Regions from separate parts of the Lysinibacillus phoenicis genome, predicted to be linked through region 4. Evidence: riboswitches for the same ligand, from Rfam matches in the RefSeq annotation. Region 4 holds a riboswitch; each other region holds the start of a gene.
What was found. Region 4 has a riboswitch for cobalamin ahead of ABC382_RS04410 (ABC transporter substrate-binding protein). Riboswitches for the same ligand answer to the same signal wherever they lie in the genome.

Region 1 (4,217 bases), 2.5 Mb from region 4:
GAAAAAGGTCATCTTTGTAGAGAAAAAATACAAAGATGACCTTTTTTTATTTAGCTTAAAAATTTTTAAATTTTAAAGTTTAACTTAATGACACCTGTCTCTTTCAATGCAATAAAGAAAATTATAACAAAGGGACCGACAAGTAAACCGATAATACCAAATAACTGAAGACCAATGAACATGGCGATTAATGTTGGCAATGTAGATAAACCGATATGGTCTCCCATTAATTTAGGCTCGACTACTCGACGAATAATAAGTAAAATAGCAGCTAAGATGAATAATTTTACAGCAATAGCTGTGTTACCCATCAGTAAATGATAAAGTCCCCATGGAGCTAAAATAATGATAGAGCCTAGGAAAGGGACAATATCTATTAACCAAATAATAATCGTCATTGTTATGGCATATTTGGGCTGGATTAATAGAAGTCCAATAAGTGTGACGCCTCCAATAATAAAGCTTACAAATAAGTGTGCCTTCATATAACCGAAAGTTGCATCCTTTAGACGATTAAGGATAATCTTTATTTTCTTTGCAGTGTTGGGCTTTAAATATTTATAAGTGATTTGCTTTAATTTAGGCAAATCAAGCATAAATAGGAATAGAGCAATCATATAAACGAGAAGACTGATAAATAGGCTTGGAATTTCTGAAAAGAAGGCTGAAACTTTGCTATAATTAAAGAAGCTTAAAAAGAATTCTTCAACTTTTTTTATGAAATCCATTGTGGTTTTTTGAAGTGAAGCACTTACTTCTGGTGGAAAGTCTTCTGTATATTTAGAGATATTTTCTTGCATATGGAGCCACATATCTGATAGCTTGGAAATATAATAGGGAGCTTGCTTAGATAGTAAAATTATTTGCGACATGATTTGTGTAATGGACAGATAGCAAATAATAGATATAACCATAACACTCACTATGTATATAAAAGCAACTGCTATTTTCCGTGACATCTTCCATCGCCTTTTAAAGAACATGACGATTGGTTCTAAGAAAAATGCACTTATACCTGCAAATAGTAAAGGCATGGACACAGGGATAATAAAATAGGCAGCTACAAGTAAGGATAGAATCACAATTACTCGAAAAATCAATTTCCTAGCATTAAATTTATTCATAAACTCACCTTCTTTGCGAAAAAATTAAGTTAAGTGTACCATAAATCAAATTTTATTACGTTCTGAATCAATAAAGGTAGGGATAAATTATGGAAAAAGAGATTTTGCAACTTTTTAGTAATCTAACAGAGCGTGACCACGATATTCAATATGAATCTTACGAGGAACTAATGAAAATTATGCAGGAGCCCGTAGATTGGACATATGCAGTATGGGAACAGCTTGTACAAGCACTTACATACAAAGATGGACATGCTCGTGCACGTGCTGCACAAATTTTATGTGCCTTAGCCGCAAAAAGTGATCCAGAAGAAAGGGTATTGGAGGATTTTTTGAAAATTTGGGCTGTGACGTATGATGAGCGATTTGCCACGGCGAGGAACGCGTTACAAGCTATTTGGAAAATTGGATTAGCAGGTCAAGTACAAAGAGACTTAGTTGTCTCGTATCTAGCTAAGAGATTTCAAACATGTTTGGATGAAAAGCATCCCTCTCTTATTCGCTATGATATTATTATTTCTTTTAAAAAGCTTTATGATCAAACGAATGACTCTAAATTAATAGCTATTGCACACCGCTTAATTGATGAAGAGCACGAAGTTAAACACAAAAAGAAATATAAGGCAGCCATCCGTTCAAAGTAGCGAGATGGTGTTTTTTTGTACAGATGTAAAGTTTCTATTTGGAGTACAACTGTTTTTTCCTATTAATATATGGTAAACTGCTTTACAAATGAAATATTCTTGCAGAATAAAGGTGCTAACTAGCACTATCGGGAATTCGGTGAAAAACCGAAGCTGTTTCCGCAACTGTAAGTACAGCCATTATAAAGATATACCACTGTCTCCAAGGAGATGGGAAGGTTCTTTATAGCTCATTAAAATTCATTAATGAACTGTACAAGCCAGGAGACCGACCTTTATTTGAACGTATAACAACTCTTCGGAAGCTAGGAGGATATACGGTAAATTACATAGGTAATGTCATAGTAATTGGCAATCATTATGTTATTTTCGTCGTTCCTTTGCTTAAAGGAGCGGCGTTTTTTTATGCTATCGTTCATGTAAGAATTTATCAAAATGGGAAGGGGGTACATCAAGTGAAAAAGGATGCACGTTATTCTTGTTATCCGTTTATGCGTGAGAAGGCTTCAACGGTTGATTATGAGATTCGAACAGATAGTCTCACAACACATCTAGGGGTTGCATTAGCTGCAGTAAAAAAGGAGGATGTACAAGTTGTCGTAGATGATTTGCTGCTTATATTACCTATGGCTTACCATGTCAATGGTTCAGTCCGAGGAAAGCTAGCAGTAACAGAAGAAGATCTTTCTTGGTTAAGCGAACGCTATGACTTTTATGTTCGTCATGTGAAGGAAGAAATACAAAGTTTTGTTTTACCTCAGGGCACAGAGGCTGCTGCTGCTTTACATCTTTGCCGCAGTGAAGCCAAAAAATCATATCGTACATTACATAAGGTTTCAGAGGAACGAGAGGTACCAGCTATCCTTTTTGACTACTTAGGCTTGTTAGCAAATGTATGCTTTGTCATGGCAGTCTATATGAATCACCAAGCAGGTATAGCTGAAATACCGTTTATTAGTAAATCCTATCCAATGAAAAAGAAAAGGGAGAGTAAGAATGAAGAAAGTATTTAATTTCCAATGGCTATCAGTGCTAGTACTAATATTAGTTTTAGCAGGTTGTGGTACCTCAGAAGATACAAAAAATAAAGAGGCTTCACAGGATACGCAACAAACTGAACAAACAACCTACAAAGTAACAGATGATCGTGGTGTAGAAGTAGAATTTAAAGAAGTACCAAAAACTATTGTTTCCTTACAACCAAGTAATACGGAGATTTTATTTGCACTAGGTGTTGGTGAGAAAATCGTAGGAGCAACAGAGTATGACACATATCCAGAAGCAGCACAAAAAATCGAACGAGTATCTGATTCTCAGAATTTCGATAGTGAACGCATTATAGCCTTAAAGCCAGATGTGGTCATTGCTTACACAATTGGCACTAAGGATGCATTGAAACCATTAGAAGATGCGGGACTGAAAGTATTTGTTATTGAATCTGCCACATCATTTGATGATGTTTATGGGGATATTGAACAACTAGCTGCTGTAATGGGTGTTGAAGATAAAGGAAATGAATTAAACGAACAGATTAAAGCGAAAATTACTGAAGTACAAACAAAGGTGAAAGAAGTAAAAGCACCGAAAAATGTTTATTTAGAGATTAGTCCTAAGCCAGATATTTATACGGCAGGCGCTGGAACTTTCCAGCAAGAAATATTAAATGCAGCCAATGTTAAGAATGTCTTTGCTGATTTAGACAATTGGGCGCAAGTGTCTGAGGAAGAGGTTATTGCGAAAAATCCAGAGGTTATATTAACAACAGTAAACTATACAGAAGATCCTATAGGGGAAATTTTGACACGTGATGGTTGGAATACTGTGAAAGCTATTCAAGATAAAGCTGTACAGTCTCTTGATACTGATATCTCTAATCGTCCTGGTCCACGTATTGGAGAAGCAGTAGAATTAGTAGCTAAAGCTGTGTATCCAGAGTTATTTAAATAACAATTCAAGGCTAGCTGATCTAACGGCTAGCCATTTTTATATGGTTAGTTATTACCTAGCGTGAAAATTGGAATTAATTTAATTTGTTCTATAGAATAAAGGTAAGAATGCTTAATAATTTAGGGAGGGTAGTGAATGGAACAGTTAGATACACAGGTTATTCCGTTTGAGGCAGTCTATAATTTCCGAGATATGGGGGGATATAAGACAAGGGATGGACGTATTGTAAAGAAGGGTTTATTCTACCGCTCTGCAGCACTTGGTAAAATGACATCAGCAGATAAAGAGCGATTTGAAATGTTAGGTATTAAAACTATTTTTGATTACCGTGACAACAAGGAAGCACAGCATAATCCTAACCCCGTGTTCTCACATGCTCGATATATTCAAATACCAGCAAAGGGTAATCACGCTTTTGAAATGCCCACAAATGCTGGTGGTAAAGATTTTTATAAAGTAGTAAGCCCCGAAATGTTCCGAAATTTTTATGCGCAAATGCCTT
Region 2 (4,217 bases), 580 kb from region 4:
CAGAGGGCTCCATCGCTAACACACCTGCCATTGCCACACGTTTTTTTTGACCTACACTTAAAAAATGAATCGGTTTTTCGAGTAAATTTCCCACTTCTGTCTGTGCAACAGCCCATGCTATTTTTTCTTCAACTTTTGCAGTAGACCAACCAAGGTTCAGTGGTCCAAATGCGATATCTTGCTTGACAGTGCCTGAAAAAAGTTGATGATCCGCATCTTGAAAAACGATGCCGACTTGCTGGCGAAGTGCCTTTAATGCCTTTCGATTGTATTGAAGCTTATTTCCTTCAAATAATATCGTTCCAGCAGTTGGCTTCAAGATGCCGTTCAGATGCTGAAATAAAGTCGATTTTCCAGCACCATTATGACCTAGGATGGCGATTTTTTTTCCTTTAGGTATGTGTAAGGTAATGTCTGTCAGAGCCTTCGTTCCATCAGCATAGGCATAGGACAGCTGATTTAGTTCAAAATAACAGTTTTTCATGAGAAGTATCCTCCATATACGATGAGCACTAGAAAAATAACGGCCATGCCTAGCCAGTTTTTCTTGCTATAAGAGCTCGTCTCTTGCCAATAAACGCTTTCACCGCCCCGTGACTGCATGGCATTGTTGAGCTCTCGACTACGCTGAAACATTTCAACAAATAGTGCCGCAATAAGCATAGATATAGAGCGTAGCCACTGCATAGGTGAATGGTAGCCAAGCCTGGCCTGCTGGGCTAGATGAATTTTTTGCATGCTCCCTAAAAAAATAAAGATAAAATGATAGGTTAATTCTACTAGCTCGACTAGGAGTGAGGGAAGTCGCCATTGTCGTAGCACAAAACAAATTCCTTGTACGGATGTGGTCAAAATTAAAAAATATAAACAGCTAATACTGCCAAGAACGATAAAGAACAAGTGTTGCGCAGTTAGGACACTTGCTTTCCCGATGAATATTGTCCAAGCCATCCACGTGAAAGACCAAACATGCGCAGGTAAGACAGTGGTTGAAGGTGTAATAGCTAGTAAAATGGATACGAGACTCGTCAGCAAGAAAAAAGCTGGTAGTAATAGTAATTTAATATAGTATTTAAGCGGGATTTTCGCACCTATAATGATAAAAGCACTCATTACAAAAAATGTAATGAGTGAAAGACGTTCATCTTTCATGATAAGCGTTACTAGAAGTAGTCCAAGTGAAAAGATCATTTTTTCAAGTGGATGAACGAACGCTAGCTTATTGAGGTAGGCATATTTATCAATGAGCAACATGTTGGTTAACCTTCTTTATGTTTGCCGCGCATATAGCCAATGAAGTAGCCAATAAAACCAGCACCAATAGCGGCTTGTAGGACGAATAATAAGCTTTCGATTTCACCACTTGGCGGCTCCCATAAGCTGTCGAACCACGGTTCATATTCTGCATCGATTTCTCCAATAGCAGCTTCTGCTTCTCCATCAGCACCACCAAATTCTGCTCCTTTTTGGATGAACAGTGGGATGATGGCTAACAGCACTACAATCACTAATAGCAATACATTACGTTTCATTTTAATGTGCCTCCTTTGTAGAGAAAACACGTAAAGTTTTTAATTCGCTGACATTGTATTTTTTCAAGAAATTCATCACAATGACTGTTAAAATTCCTTCACTAACGGCTAACGGAATTTGAGTTAAGGCAAAAATTCCTGCGAACTTTGTAAAGGATGCCATAAAACCTCCAACCTCTGAAGGGAAGGCTAGTGCTAGTTGGACAGAAGTCACAATATATGTACCTAAGTCACCAAGCATAGCGGCAAAGAAAACGGCAAGTGAAAATGACAACCCTATTTGTTGAGCCCCTTCAAAAACAAAGTAAGCAATAAACGGACCGACAATAGCCATAGAAAAGGCATTGGCTCCTAAAGTAGTGATACCACCATGCGCTAATAGTAATGATTGGAATAATAACACAATCGTCCCAATGACACTCATTGCTAAAGGTCCAAATAAAACTGTTCCAAGTCCAACGCCAGTTGGGTGGGAGCAGCTCCCGGTAACAGAGGGGATCTTTAAGGCCGATAGCACAAAAGCAAAGGCTCCTGAAAGCCCTAAGAGCATTTTTGTTTCAGGGTTTTCTTCCATTGTTTTTCGAATGGAACGCAATCCTAGAATAATAAAGGGAGTCGTGATGACCCACCAAAAAATGGCCCATTCAATGGGTAAAAAGCCTTCCATGATATGCATAGCAAAGGCTCGGTTTGGCACGATTAACAAGGCCAATAAAAAATAACTAAGTTTCCACCATGAAAATGTCAAAAGCTTTCCTCCTAACGATTAGTTTTTTAAGAATGTAGCGTGCGTAAAATAAAAAAGCACTTCTCCGCTGCTGGAAAAGTGCATAGCTAAAAAAAGCAAATCATTCTCATCTGCTAAGCCGCACACCTATCCTCGTAGGTTGAAACGATCACCTTTTTTTCGGCAGGTCTCCTGGCTCTAGTTCAACACTTTATAGGTCTTCCCATCATTGGACAGTGACATTATCTATAAAGCTCCCTATTACAGTGGCGGGACCGCGCCGGATTCAAACCGGCTTCCCTTTTAAGTAAAATGGCAAGCATTTTACACCGAAAAAACATAAAGTTGTGAGATTTCACGACAAAGTGTAACATAAATTTCCATAATTGTGCTAGATTTTTTTATATAAAAATTTTTAATTGCATATCCATATAGAAAATTTAGATAGAAGTAAGGAGAACTTAGTTTTTTAAAGAATAAGATTCGAGCAAAATTGATAAATTTGTCATAAATTTTTAAAGAAATATTGAAATTTTAAAATAATAAGATATGATAGAGACAGTTTTCTAAAAAATGAAGAAGATAATAAATTTCATATAAAACGTCAATAAGTGCTCGAATAGCTCGAGATAATAGGGAAATTGGTGAAAATCCAATACAGCCCCCGCTACTGTAATAGCTGATGAATTCGCAGGTACCACTGGTGAAAACTTGGGAAGGTGCGATAGTAAAATGAAGCTTAAGTCAGGAAACCTGCTTATTTGATTGTGCATGCAAACTTTTCGGAGGGAGAAGTTGAAGCGAGAGCGAGTACCTGTATTTTATTCTATTCGTTTTTATTTGGCTTCTACAAAACCTTTACTCTTCGTTAAGAGTGAGGGTTTTTTCTTTTTCCAGAAAGCAAATGAGGGGAGACAGAAGATGACAACATGGAATTTAGAGGGGATGAAAACACATCTCTTTATTTGCAATGGCAGTAGCTGCATGAGAAAGGATGCTGAGGAAATTACCTTAGCCATTCGAGATGAAATACAGCGACAAGCACTCGATCAGGAAATACATACGACAAGAACGCGCTGTAATGGACGATGCAAGGATGCTTGTGTAGTCATCGCCTATCCACAAGGAAATTGGTATCGAGTGCCATCAACAGAGCATGCAAGAATACTCGTACAAGATTTACATCATGAATCATTATACAACGAACATGTCTTTACACTTCGGGAAGGTACATTACAGCGTACAGCACAAACGACAGCCATTAAAGGGATCGAAAAGGTGAAAGAGGGGTAACAGCATGGCGCAAAAAGGGAAAATTTTCGTAGTGGGCTTTGGACCTGGAGATTTTAAGCATATTACGACACGAGCAGTAGAAGCTTTACAACAAAGTGATATGATCATAGGCTATAAAACCTATGTAGAGCTTATTCAAGATTTAGTCAGTGCAAAGTCTATTGTCAGTACCGGAATGACAGAAGAGGTATCACGTGCTCAAGAGGCTGTTCGTCAAGCAGAAGCAGGCAGCATCGTCTCCGTAATTTCGAGTGGGGATGCGGGCGTATATGGTATGGCGGGATTAGTGTACGAAGTGTTAATCGAATTAGGCTGGACAGAAGCTACAGGCATTGAAGTAGAAATAGTTCCTGGTATTTCAGCAATCAATTCATGTGCTAGTTTACTAGGGGCTCCGATTATGCATGATGCTTGTACCATTAGTCTGAGTGATCACCTAACACCATGGAATTTAATTGCAAAGCGTGTCGAGGCTGCTGCAATGGCTGATTTTGTTATTGCTTTATACAATCCTAAAAGTGGTAGGAGAACAAGACAAATTGTAGAAGCACAACGAATTCTCTTAGAATATCGCTCGCCAGACACACCAGTAGGACTTGTAAAAAGTGCCTATAGAGAACGTCAGGAAGTGACGATGACAACATTAGCAGAAATGCTCGAACATG
Region 3 (4,217 bases), 1.7 Mb from region 4:
CAATAATTCATCACAATAAAGAGAGGCTAAATTCATATCGTGTAGGACCATCACTACCGTTAAACCACACTTCACAGCTTCCTGCCGAACCAAATCTAAAATTTGACGTTGGTGTGCAATATCAAGATGATTCGTTGGTTCATCCAGCAGTAAAATTTCAGCTGTTTGAGCTAATGCTTGTGCAACAAAAACTCTTTGCTGTTCACCGCCAGATAAAAATTCCATGGCAGTATGCTCATAACGCTTCACGCCTGTTTGTAGCATAGCATGTTGTACAGCCTGTTCGTCCTGTTCAGACCAACTCGAGAAAAAACCTGTTTGATGCGGGTAGCGCCCAAGTGAAACGGCCTCTCTCACACTGTTTGAAAAAGCATTTGCATGAAGCTGAGGTAGTACAGCCATCTTTTTCGCCAAAGCACGAGCATTATAGGAAAGGATATTTTTCCCATCTATAGTAATTGTTCCATCAATAGCTGGTAGTATACCACTCATTACCTTTAATAATGTGGATTTCCCACTACCATTCGGTCCTAGAATACCTAGAATTTTCCCCTTCTCAACAGTGAAGCTTATATCCTTGACGATTGCTACGTCTTCATAGCCACCTGATAGATGTTCGACCACAATCATGCCCGTACCCCCTTGCTTCTTCGTTGCTTATAAAATATGTAGGAGAAAACAGGTGCTCCGATAAATGCCGTAATCACACCAATTGGTAGCTCTCTGGGCAAGATAATTGTTCGTGCTACTAAATCGCAAATAATCAGTAATGTGGCGCCATTTAAAAATGATAATGGCAATAAATGGCGATGATCAGAACCCCAAATCATTCTTGTCATATGCGGCACAACTAAGCCTACAAAACCAATTGTCCCAGAAACCGCTACAGCCGCTCCCGTTAACATGGACCCACCTGCTAAAATCAAATACTTACTCCGCTTTACATTAACCCCAAGATGTTTCGCTCTCTCTTCACCATATAATAAAACATTTAGCTCTCTTCTTTGTGTCCATAGCATAAGTGAGCCAATCAAAACAAACGGGATAATCATTTGGACATATGGCCATCCACGCATTGATACAGATCCAAGTAACCAACCAACGACTTGGCGTAGCTCTTCACCAGATAAAGCAATCATTAAAGAAATGAGTGAACCTAAAAATGAACTAAAAATAACACCTGTTAATATCAATGTCTCCATTTTTAATGAACGGTCTACCATTCTAGCAAAACTCATCACAACTACCATCGTGATAATAGCGCCAATCATACTAAAAATGGGTAATGCATATAAACCTACAATAGGAATAGATAGGCTAAAAAAGATCGTCATTACAGCACCAACCGAAGCACCAGATGAAACACCTAGTGTATATGGATCTGCTAATGGATTTTTTAGCAAACCTTGAAAGGCAGCTCCTGCAATAGCTAGAGAAGCCCCTACTAGTCCCGCTAACAATACACGTGGCAAGCGGATTTTCCAAAAGATATTGGCGGCTGTTTCATCAACCGCCTGATTCCACAATACTTCAAAAGGAATATGCACTGAGCCTATTGCTACGCCACACCAGATGCTAATAAGAAGAAGCGTGCCTGTTACTAAATAGGCTACTGCTATTTTTTTCACTTAAATACCTCTGGATAGATCGCTTTTGCTAATTCTTCAAGACCTTCTCCTAAACGAGGACCTTGACGACTTGTTGTGTTTTCATCTACTTGTACAATTGCTTTATTTTTCACAGCATTAATTGTATCGAAGCCAGCACGCTGTGGTATTTTAGTTAAAATATCTGGTACATAGTGATAAGTCACCACGATGACATCTGGATTTTTAGCGATAATCTGTTCTGCATCAACTTTATACCAATCATCAGCATCTGCCGCTACATTTTCTGCATGGATCATTTCAAGCATCGCGTTCATAAACGTACCATTCCCAGCTGTATAGATATCTGGCTCATCAGATGCTTCTACTAGCACTTTCTTTAGTTCAACATCTTTTACTTTGGCCAGCACTTCTTCTACCTTTGCCTTCATGTTGGCAATAACTTCTTCAGCCTCTGGCAATTTCCCTGTAGCTCGACCAAGCTGCTCAATCGTCGTGTATGTCTCATTAAAATCTTGTGCATTATTGACGACAAATACTTTTACACCCGCTGACTCAAGCTGTTCAATCGCTGCTTCTGAAAGAGACATGCTAGATTCATGTGAAAAAACGATATCTGGGTTGAGGGCAATAATTTTTTCAATATTGTATTCCATACCGCCAACCTTTTCCTTTTCAGCTACCTCTGGTGGATAATCATCGTTGTCTGTAACCCCTACTATTTCATCTTTTAAACCAAGGCTAAATAATATTTCAGTATTACTTGGAATAAGTGAAACAATTTTCTCTGGAGGAGCTTCTAGTGTTATATCCTTGCCAATGGCATCTGTTATGGTCATTGGGAAAGTTGCTTCGTCCACCTGTGATGTCTCTTGCTGTGTTTGCGGTTCATTAGACGACTTGTCGTTTTTCTCCTCTTGGCCACAGGCAGCTAGCAACCCTAGTGTTAAAAATGCTGATAATCCTATCTTCCAAAATTTCTTCATGTGAATCCTCCTTCGTTGATCTGTGCTTTATTTGGGCAGAAATTCTCCTACACAAATAAGACCCCTCATCTACGAATGATGAAGGGTTAACATTGCACCAAAGAACTGATACAAAATCCACCACCCTATCCTCGTAGGCTGTTATGTCTATACTATAAAGGCAGGTCTCCTGGCTTATGCTTATTACGTCTTTTCAAGCCTTCCCGAATATCATCAGTGGCATCTTTTGAAAAAACTCACATTTACAGTGGCGGGACCGCATCGGAATTACACCGTTTTCCCTTTTCACTTTACTTAAGTAAAGAACCTTTATACTATTCAGTTGATTTTATTATACATGAAAACGAAAAAAAGTCGCCCCTATTCAAGACGACTTCTAGCTTCTATACAATATCAGAAAAATATTGTACGGTTTTCATCTGATCTCCAATTTGTCGCAATGACCATGCCTGTTCTAAATAAACGTCCGCAAACTTTTCATACTTTCCACCAAATTTTTGCGCCCATTCAACTGCTACGACACTTTCATATAACAGCGCCATTTTCTTTGCAACATCTTTTGCTTCAAATGTTTTCGTGGCATCATCTAAAGCACTAAAAATTTGTAAGATCCCAGCTAGTTTCACCAATTGCTCTCTCACAATTTGCACCAAAGCGCTATCTGTTAATTTTTCTAACCGTTCTTCCATCTCACTGACAAATAGCTCATGTGCCTGATACTTATCCACTAACCGAATAAGCTCTAACGCCAGAATATTAGCCGTGCCCTCCCATACCGTCAACACTTGAGCATCTCTCAGTAAGCGCGGTGTCACAAAGTCCTCAATATAACCATTGCCACCATGTAATTCAATTGCTTCACTAGCATAATGAACCGCTTGCTCTGCCGTTTCCTTTTTCATAATGGCAATATATAAACGATTCATAATAACATCTTGTTGTGTTCCATGCCCATTCGTTACTTTATCGTATAATTGAATAAGATCAAAAACGGTCGCTACTTCTACATGTAGCTTAGCTGCAAATTTCCCTAATGTATCTTGAATCATTGGGTATTGTGTTAAAGGCTTGCCAAATGCATATCGATTTGTCACATAATGCTTCGCCTCTAAGAAACCTCGACGCATAATCCCAATCGATGCTACGGCATTGCAAATTCTTGAGAGATTCAGTGCCTCCAGCATATAATAAATCCCCTTACTTTGTTCACCTACAACATAAGCAAGTGCACCATCAAATTCAACCTCACCAGATGGAACTGCCCGAACACCCAACTTATCTTTTAGTCGTCGAATACGTAGATGATTTGCCGTTCCGTCTTCTTTACGCCAAGGAACAGCAAATAAGGTTAATCCTTTAGAGCCTGCTTGTGCACCTTCTAGACGTGCCAACACCATTGCTACCCCACACATACCGGCATTGGAAGCGAAGTATTTTTCACCATAGAGGCGGAATTCATTGCCTTCCCTTCTCGCTTCCACAACATTCGCCCCTACATCTGAGCCCCCTTGACGTTCAGTTAAAAATGTTGCTCCTTCATATAACTCTGTATCACCTGTTGCACAAACATGTGGTAAGAAACGCTGTTTAACCTCGTCATCAGCATAATGATCTAATAGATAGG
Region 4 (4,217 bases):
ACCTCAGTGCCATCAGGTGATAGCTGGGGATCTGCTACCGATTTTAAGTGATAAAGATCTTCTGGTTGAATTCCTTGTTTCGATGTCATGTTCTTACTCCTTTGGATTTGTAATTTTTATTGCCTTATTACAATACTTCGACACCCTAAGTAATATTCCTGCTATTTAATAGAATCTTTTACTATTTCCCAATATTCAGTGGATTTTGTTCTACGATAAAATTTATAAAAGGGCTCATGAGGACGTGCATACTCCTGATAAAGGCTTATAATTTGTAGCACAAAGCCTTCAATCTGTTCTACCCCTACCCTTTTTGCGAATAATGTGCCAGCCTGTGCCTTTGCCCCCATCGGTATAGCCCCTAAATAAACATCAAAGCTTTCGTTTTGATAAACGAGTCCTATATCATCAAAAGATGGGTTATAGCAGGCAGAGGCACAGCCATTCACGTTAACACGCACTCTCGAAGGGACCTGAATCCTCTCTAACGTATGATAGAGCTGTTCTGTAATATGCACTGCCTCCATTTTTTCACCATCACAAAAATCACATGCCTTCATGACGATACTAGGTCCTGCTGGTGCGATATGTAGACCCGCTTCCTGTAAGGCTTGAACAGCTTGTGCGGCAGCACTCGTCGGGACGGATACTAAAATACTATAAGAAGCCGAATACTTAATTGCCCCCTTTTCTCCAACAATCTCGGCTATTTTTTGAAATTGTGCTGGCGTGTAATGCTTATTAATAATGCCAGGACTGACAGCTAAGCGTGTAAATTCGCCTTGTTGGCTAAGTGTTTCGAAGGTTTGATCTGGTACGTTTTTTTGAAATGCATTCATGGATATCTCTCCTTATGAAAAAGGAGCTAGCAAAAACGCTAGCTCGGATTGTTGTTAGATTAAAAATTTTCAGGATAGAAGCCTTTTGCTAAAATTTCAATCGCCTCTGCTGCTCGAACTCCTTCAGATGCTGCTGATAGCGGAAGAATAACAAAGCGCTCATTTTTAACAGCTTCCATCTCCTTCAATGCGGGATCATTTTTTAAGAATTGAATCTTTTGTTCTGCTGTTGTTTCACCGTAATCAATGACAACCACCACCTCTGGGTTACGGTCTACTGCATCTTCTTTTGATACGGTTGTCCAGCCGGATTCCACATCGCCAAAAATATTTTGACCACCAGCGATGGTCACTAGCTCATTCATAAAGTTTTGACCAGCTGTAAAGATATCCTTTTCACCGCTGTCAAACACTAACACACGTAAATTTTCATCATCTTTCGGTAATTTCGACTGTACGTTTTCTACGTCTTTCGTCATTTGCTCAATTAAGGCTTCTCCACGATCCTCCACCCGGAAAATCTTCGCGATATTGCGAATATCAGTGAAAATATCCTCTAATGTCGGCTTTGTCATATTGGAAGCTGTATGTAAATACGTATGAATCCCTAATGCCTCTAGCTCTTCCGGAGTTCCTACGCCCTTTTCACCAAAGCCACTTTTCCAGCCTGCATATAAGAAATCCGCCTCGGCATCAATTACTTGCTCCTTCGTTGGATATTGATCTGAAAGCACAGGGACCTTATCGTAAGCTTCTTGTAATGGCTCATAGATTGTATCATCTAAGTAAGCTGTTCCTACCATGGAATCCTCTAATCCTAATGCCAGCATGATTTCCGTTACATGCTGATTTAAACTAATCGCTTTTTTTGGTGCTTCCTTGTATGTTTGCGTTGTATCATTATTTTCGATCGTTACTTCTGTTGTTGCTGTCTCGGACGGCTCAACCTTTTCACCCTGTTCTGCAGACTCTTTGTTGTCCGTTGCATTACAAGCGCCTAAAACAGCTACTAAGGCAATGACCATGATGAGCCATAAACTATTCCATTTCTTCATGTCCTAATCTCCTTTGTTATGAATATAGTTTTGAGGGCATAAAAAAACCCTCTTGTCGCCAAGAGAGAAGCATAGTGAAAAAATGGTATGGTCACCTTTATCACTATCCCCATCCTCGTGGTTCTTAGTTAACTGTTCATATTGGCAGGTATCCTGGCTTAGGTTCATCATCTATACGCCTTCCCATAGCTACACTACAGTGGCACGTTGTATAGACTCCCCATTTACAGTTGCGGGACAGCATCGGAATTACACCGATTTCCCTTTTAAGCAAATGACAAATGCCATTTGCACCAATACATTTTATAATGGTTAATACTATTGATAGACTAGCAGAAGAAGATTAATCACGCAATGAGGAACATGGCGTGACATCCATAATCCCCATTATATTAGCACTATTTCGACATAAAGACGAACTATTTTACAAGAAATATTTCTACGAGAATTCTGTTACAATGGGAAGATAGCAATGGATAGAAACGAGGATTGGTTATGTACAAAACAATTGGTGTACTTGCCCATGTCGATGCAGGGAAAACAACATTTTCTGAGCAAGTACTTTTTCATACAAATAGTATTCAAGCCCGAGGCCGTGTCGATCACCAGGATACCTTTCTCGATAATCATGAATTAGAGCGCAAGCGTGGCATCACCATATTTACCGAGCAAGGTCGCATGAACATCGGCGATGATACATACACGTTAATTGATACACCAGGGCATGTCGATTTCTCCCCTGAAATGGAGCGTTCCATTCGAGTCATGGATTACGCCATTATTATTATCAGTGCAGTGGAGGGCGTGCAAGGTCATACAGAAACAGTATGGCAGCTGTTACGTAAATATCATGTCCCAACCTTCTTTTTTATCAATAAAATCGATCGTGAAGGGGCCAACGTAGAGGCAGTCATGAAGCAGCTACGTAAAGATTGCTCACCAGATGTCTTGTTGATCGATGAACCGCTTCGAGCAGATTATCTTTCTAGTAGTATGATGGAATGGCTGGCAGAGCGAGATGAAGAATTACTCGATGCCTTTTTGAATGAATCGTTGGAACATGAACAATGTCTAGCACAGCTAAAGGACATGATTACAAGTGAATGTGCTTTCCCTTGCTTTACAGGCTCGGCCTTAAAGGATGAGGGCATTCAGGAATTTATTGCCCAGCTTCCTTTATTAACCGATACTCATTTTGAACAGGATGCACCGTTTCAGGGAGAGGTTTTTAAAATACGACACGACAGCCACCAGCGTTTAACCTTTATGAAGGCCATGCAGGGGTCCTTACATGTGCGGGATGAATTTACCTTTGGCGAGACAACAGAAAAAATCACAGAAATTCGCCTTTATAATGGCAATCGCTTTGAAACCGTTCAACATGTTGAAGCGGGTGAGATATTTGCTGTTAAAGGGTTAAGTCAGGCAACTATTGGAGACCGCATTGGCAGTACTACACAATCGCAGCCGTACGAGCTCGTCCCAACCTTACAGGCAAAGGTACAATATGAAGGCGACCAACATATTAAAGAAGTGCTACAAATTTTTCGTTTGTTAGAAGCGGAAGAGCCTTCATTGCGTGTTCTCTGGCAGGAAAAATTCCAGGAAATCCACGTGCATATAATGGGCGTTATTCAGCTAGAGGTACTTGTTGAGGTATTACAGAAGCGTTTTTCATTAGTCGTTTCTTTCGGAGAGCCACAAATTTTATACATGGAGACAATTGCGACAACGGTTACAGGCTATGGCCATTTTGAGCCACTCAAGCATTATGCGGAAGTGCATGTATTAATGGAGCCAAATCCACGTGGAACAGGCATAACTTTTAGCAATGCCTGTCATGCGGATGATTTATCAGTAGGTAACCAACGACTTGTTGAAAAGCACTTATTTGAACGGGAGCATCATGGACTACTGACAGGCTTCCCGCTAACCGATGTTCATTTTACGCTGTTGACAGGTCGCGGGCACAATGAACACACATCGGGCGGTGATTTCCGAGAAGCTACTTTCCGAGCGTTACGCCAAGGACTTGAGCAAGCGCAGAATGTCTTACTGGAGCCATACTATCGCTTTAAAATGAAAGCCTCTAATGACTTTATTGGCCGCATGATGACCGACATTCAACAAGCAGCGGGTACATTCGATGACCCAATCTTGACGGAAACAGATGTAGTGCTAACAGGACGTGCGCCCGTTGCCACTTTGATGAGCTATAGCACAACCTTTGCTGCCTATACAAATGGAAAGGGCGCACTAACACTACAGTTTGACGGCTATGATGTGTGCCATAACCCCGAGGAAGTCATTGCACAAATTGGCT

Region 1: linked by a shared signal. The riboswitch ahead of ABC382_RS17370 (hypothetical protein) and the one ahead of ABC382_RS04410 (ABC transporter substrate-binding protein) in region 4 are both predicted to bind cobalamin.
Region 2: linked by a shared signal. The riboswitch ahead of ABC382_RS01375 (energy-coupling factor ABC transporter permease) and the one ahead of ABC382_RS04410 (ABC transporter substrate-binding protein) in region 4 are both predicted to bind cobalamin.
Region 3: linked by a shared signal. The riboswitch ahead of ABC382_RS12915 (ABC transporter substrate-binding protein) and the one ahead of ABC382_RS04410 (ABC transporter substrate-binding protein) in region 4 are both predicted to bind cobalamin.

What each region holds. Positions count from the first base shown of each region.
Region 1 covers NZ_JBDFMP010000002.1:3,173,354-3,177,570, forward strand. The annotation lists gene ytvI (sporulation integral membrane protein YtvI) at 66-1,124, opposite strand; gene ABC382_RS17365 (hypothetical protein) at 1,214-1,768, shown strand; cobalamin riboswitch at 1,862-2,059, shown strand; gene ABC382_RS17370 (hypothetical protein) at 2,224-2,781, shown strand; gene ABC382_RS17375 (ABC transporter substrate-binding protein) at 2,765-3,715, shown strand; gene ABC382_RS17380 (tyrosine-protein phosphatase) at 3,851-4,217, shown strand, end outside.
Region 2 covers NZ_JBDFMP010000002.1:45,553-49,769, forward strand. The annotation lists gene ABC382_RS01360 (energy-coupling factor ABC transporter ATP-binding protein) at 1-484, opposite strand, end outside; gene cbiQ (cobalt ECF transporter T component CbiQ) at 481-1,254, opposite strand; gene ABC382_RS01370 (energy-coupling factor ABC transporter substrate-binding protein) at 1,260-1,532, opposite strand; gene ABC382_RS01375 (energy-coupling factor ABC transporter permease) at 1,534-2,280, opposite strand; cobalamin riboswitch at 2,425-2,608, opposite strand; cobalamin riboswitch at 2,852-3,034, shown strand; gene ABC382_RS01380 ((2Fe-2S) ferredoxin domain-containing protein) at 3,181-3,552, shown strand; gene cobJ (precorrin-3B C(17)-methyltransferase) at 3,557-4,217, shown strand, end outside.
Region 3 covers NZ_JBDFMP010000002.1:2,288,521-2,292,737, forward strand. The annotation lists gene ABC382_RS12905 (adenosylcobinamide amidohydrolase) at 1-630, opposite strand, end outside; gene ABC382_RS12910 (FecCD family ABC transporter permease) at 627-1,628, opposite strand; gene ABC382_RS12915 (ABC transporter substrate-binding protein) at 1,625-2,593, opposite strand; cobalamin riboswitch at 2,736-2,919, opposite strand; gene ABC382_RS12920 (acyl-CoA dehydrogenase family protein) at 2,977-4,217, opposite strand, start outside.
Region 4 covers NZ_JBDFMP010000002.1:628,838-633,054, forward strand. The annotation lists gene ABC382_RS04400 (S9 family peptidase) at 1-89, opposite strand, end outside; gene ABC382_RS04405 (precorrin-3B methylase) at 162-839, opposite strand; gene ABC382_RS04410 (ABC transporter substrate-binding protein) at 899-1,894, opposite strand; cobalamin riboswitch at 2,021-2,207, opposite strand; gene ABC382_RS04415 (GTP-binding protein) at 2,390-4,217, shown strand, end outside.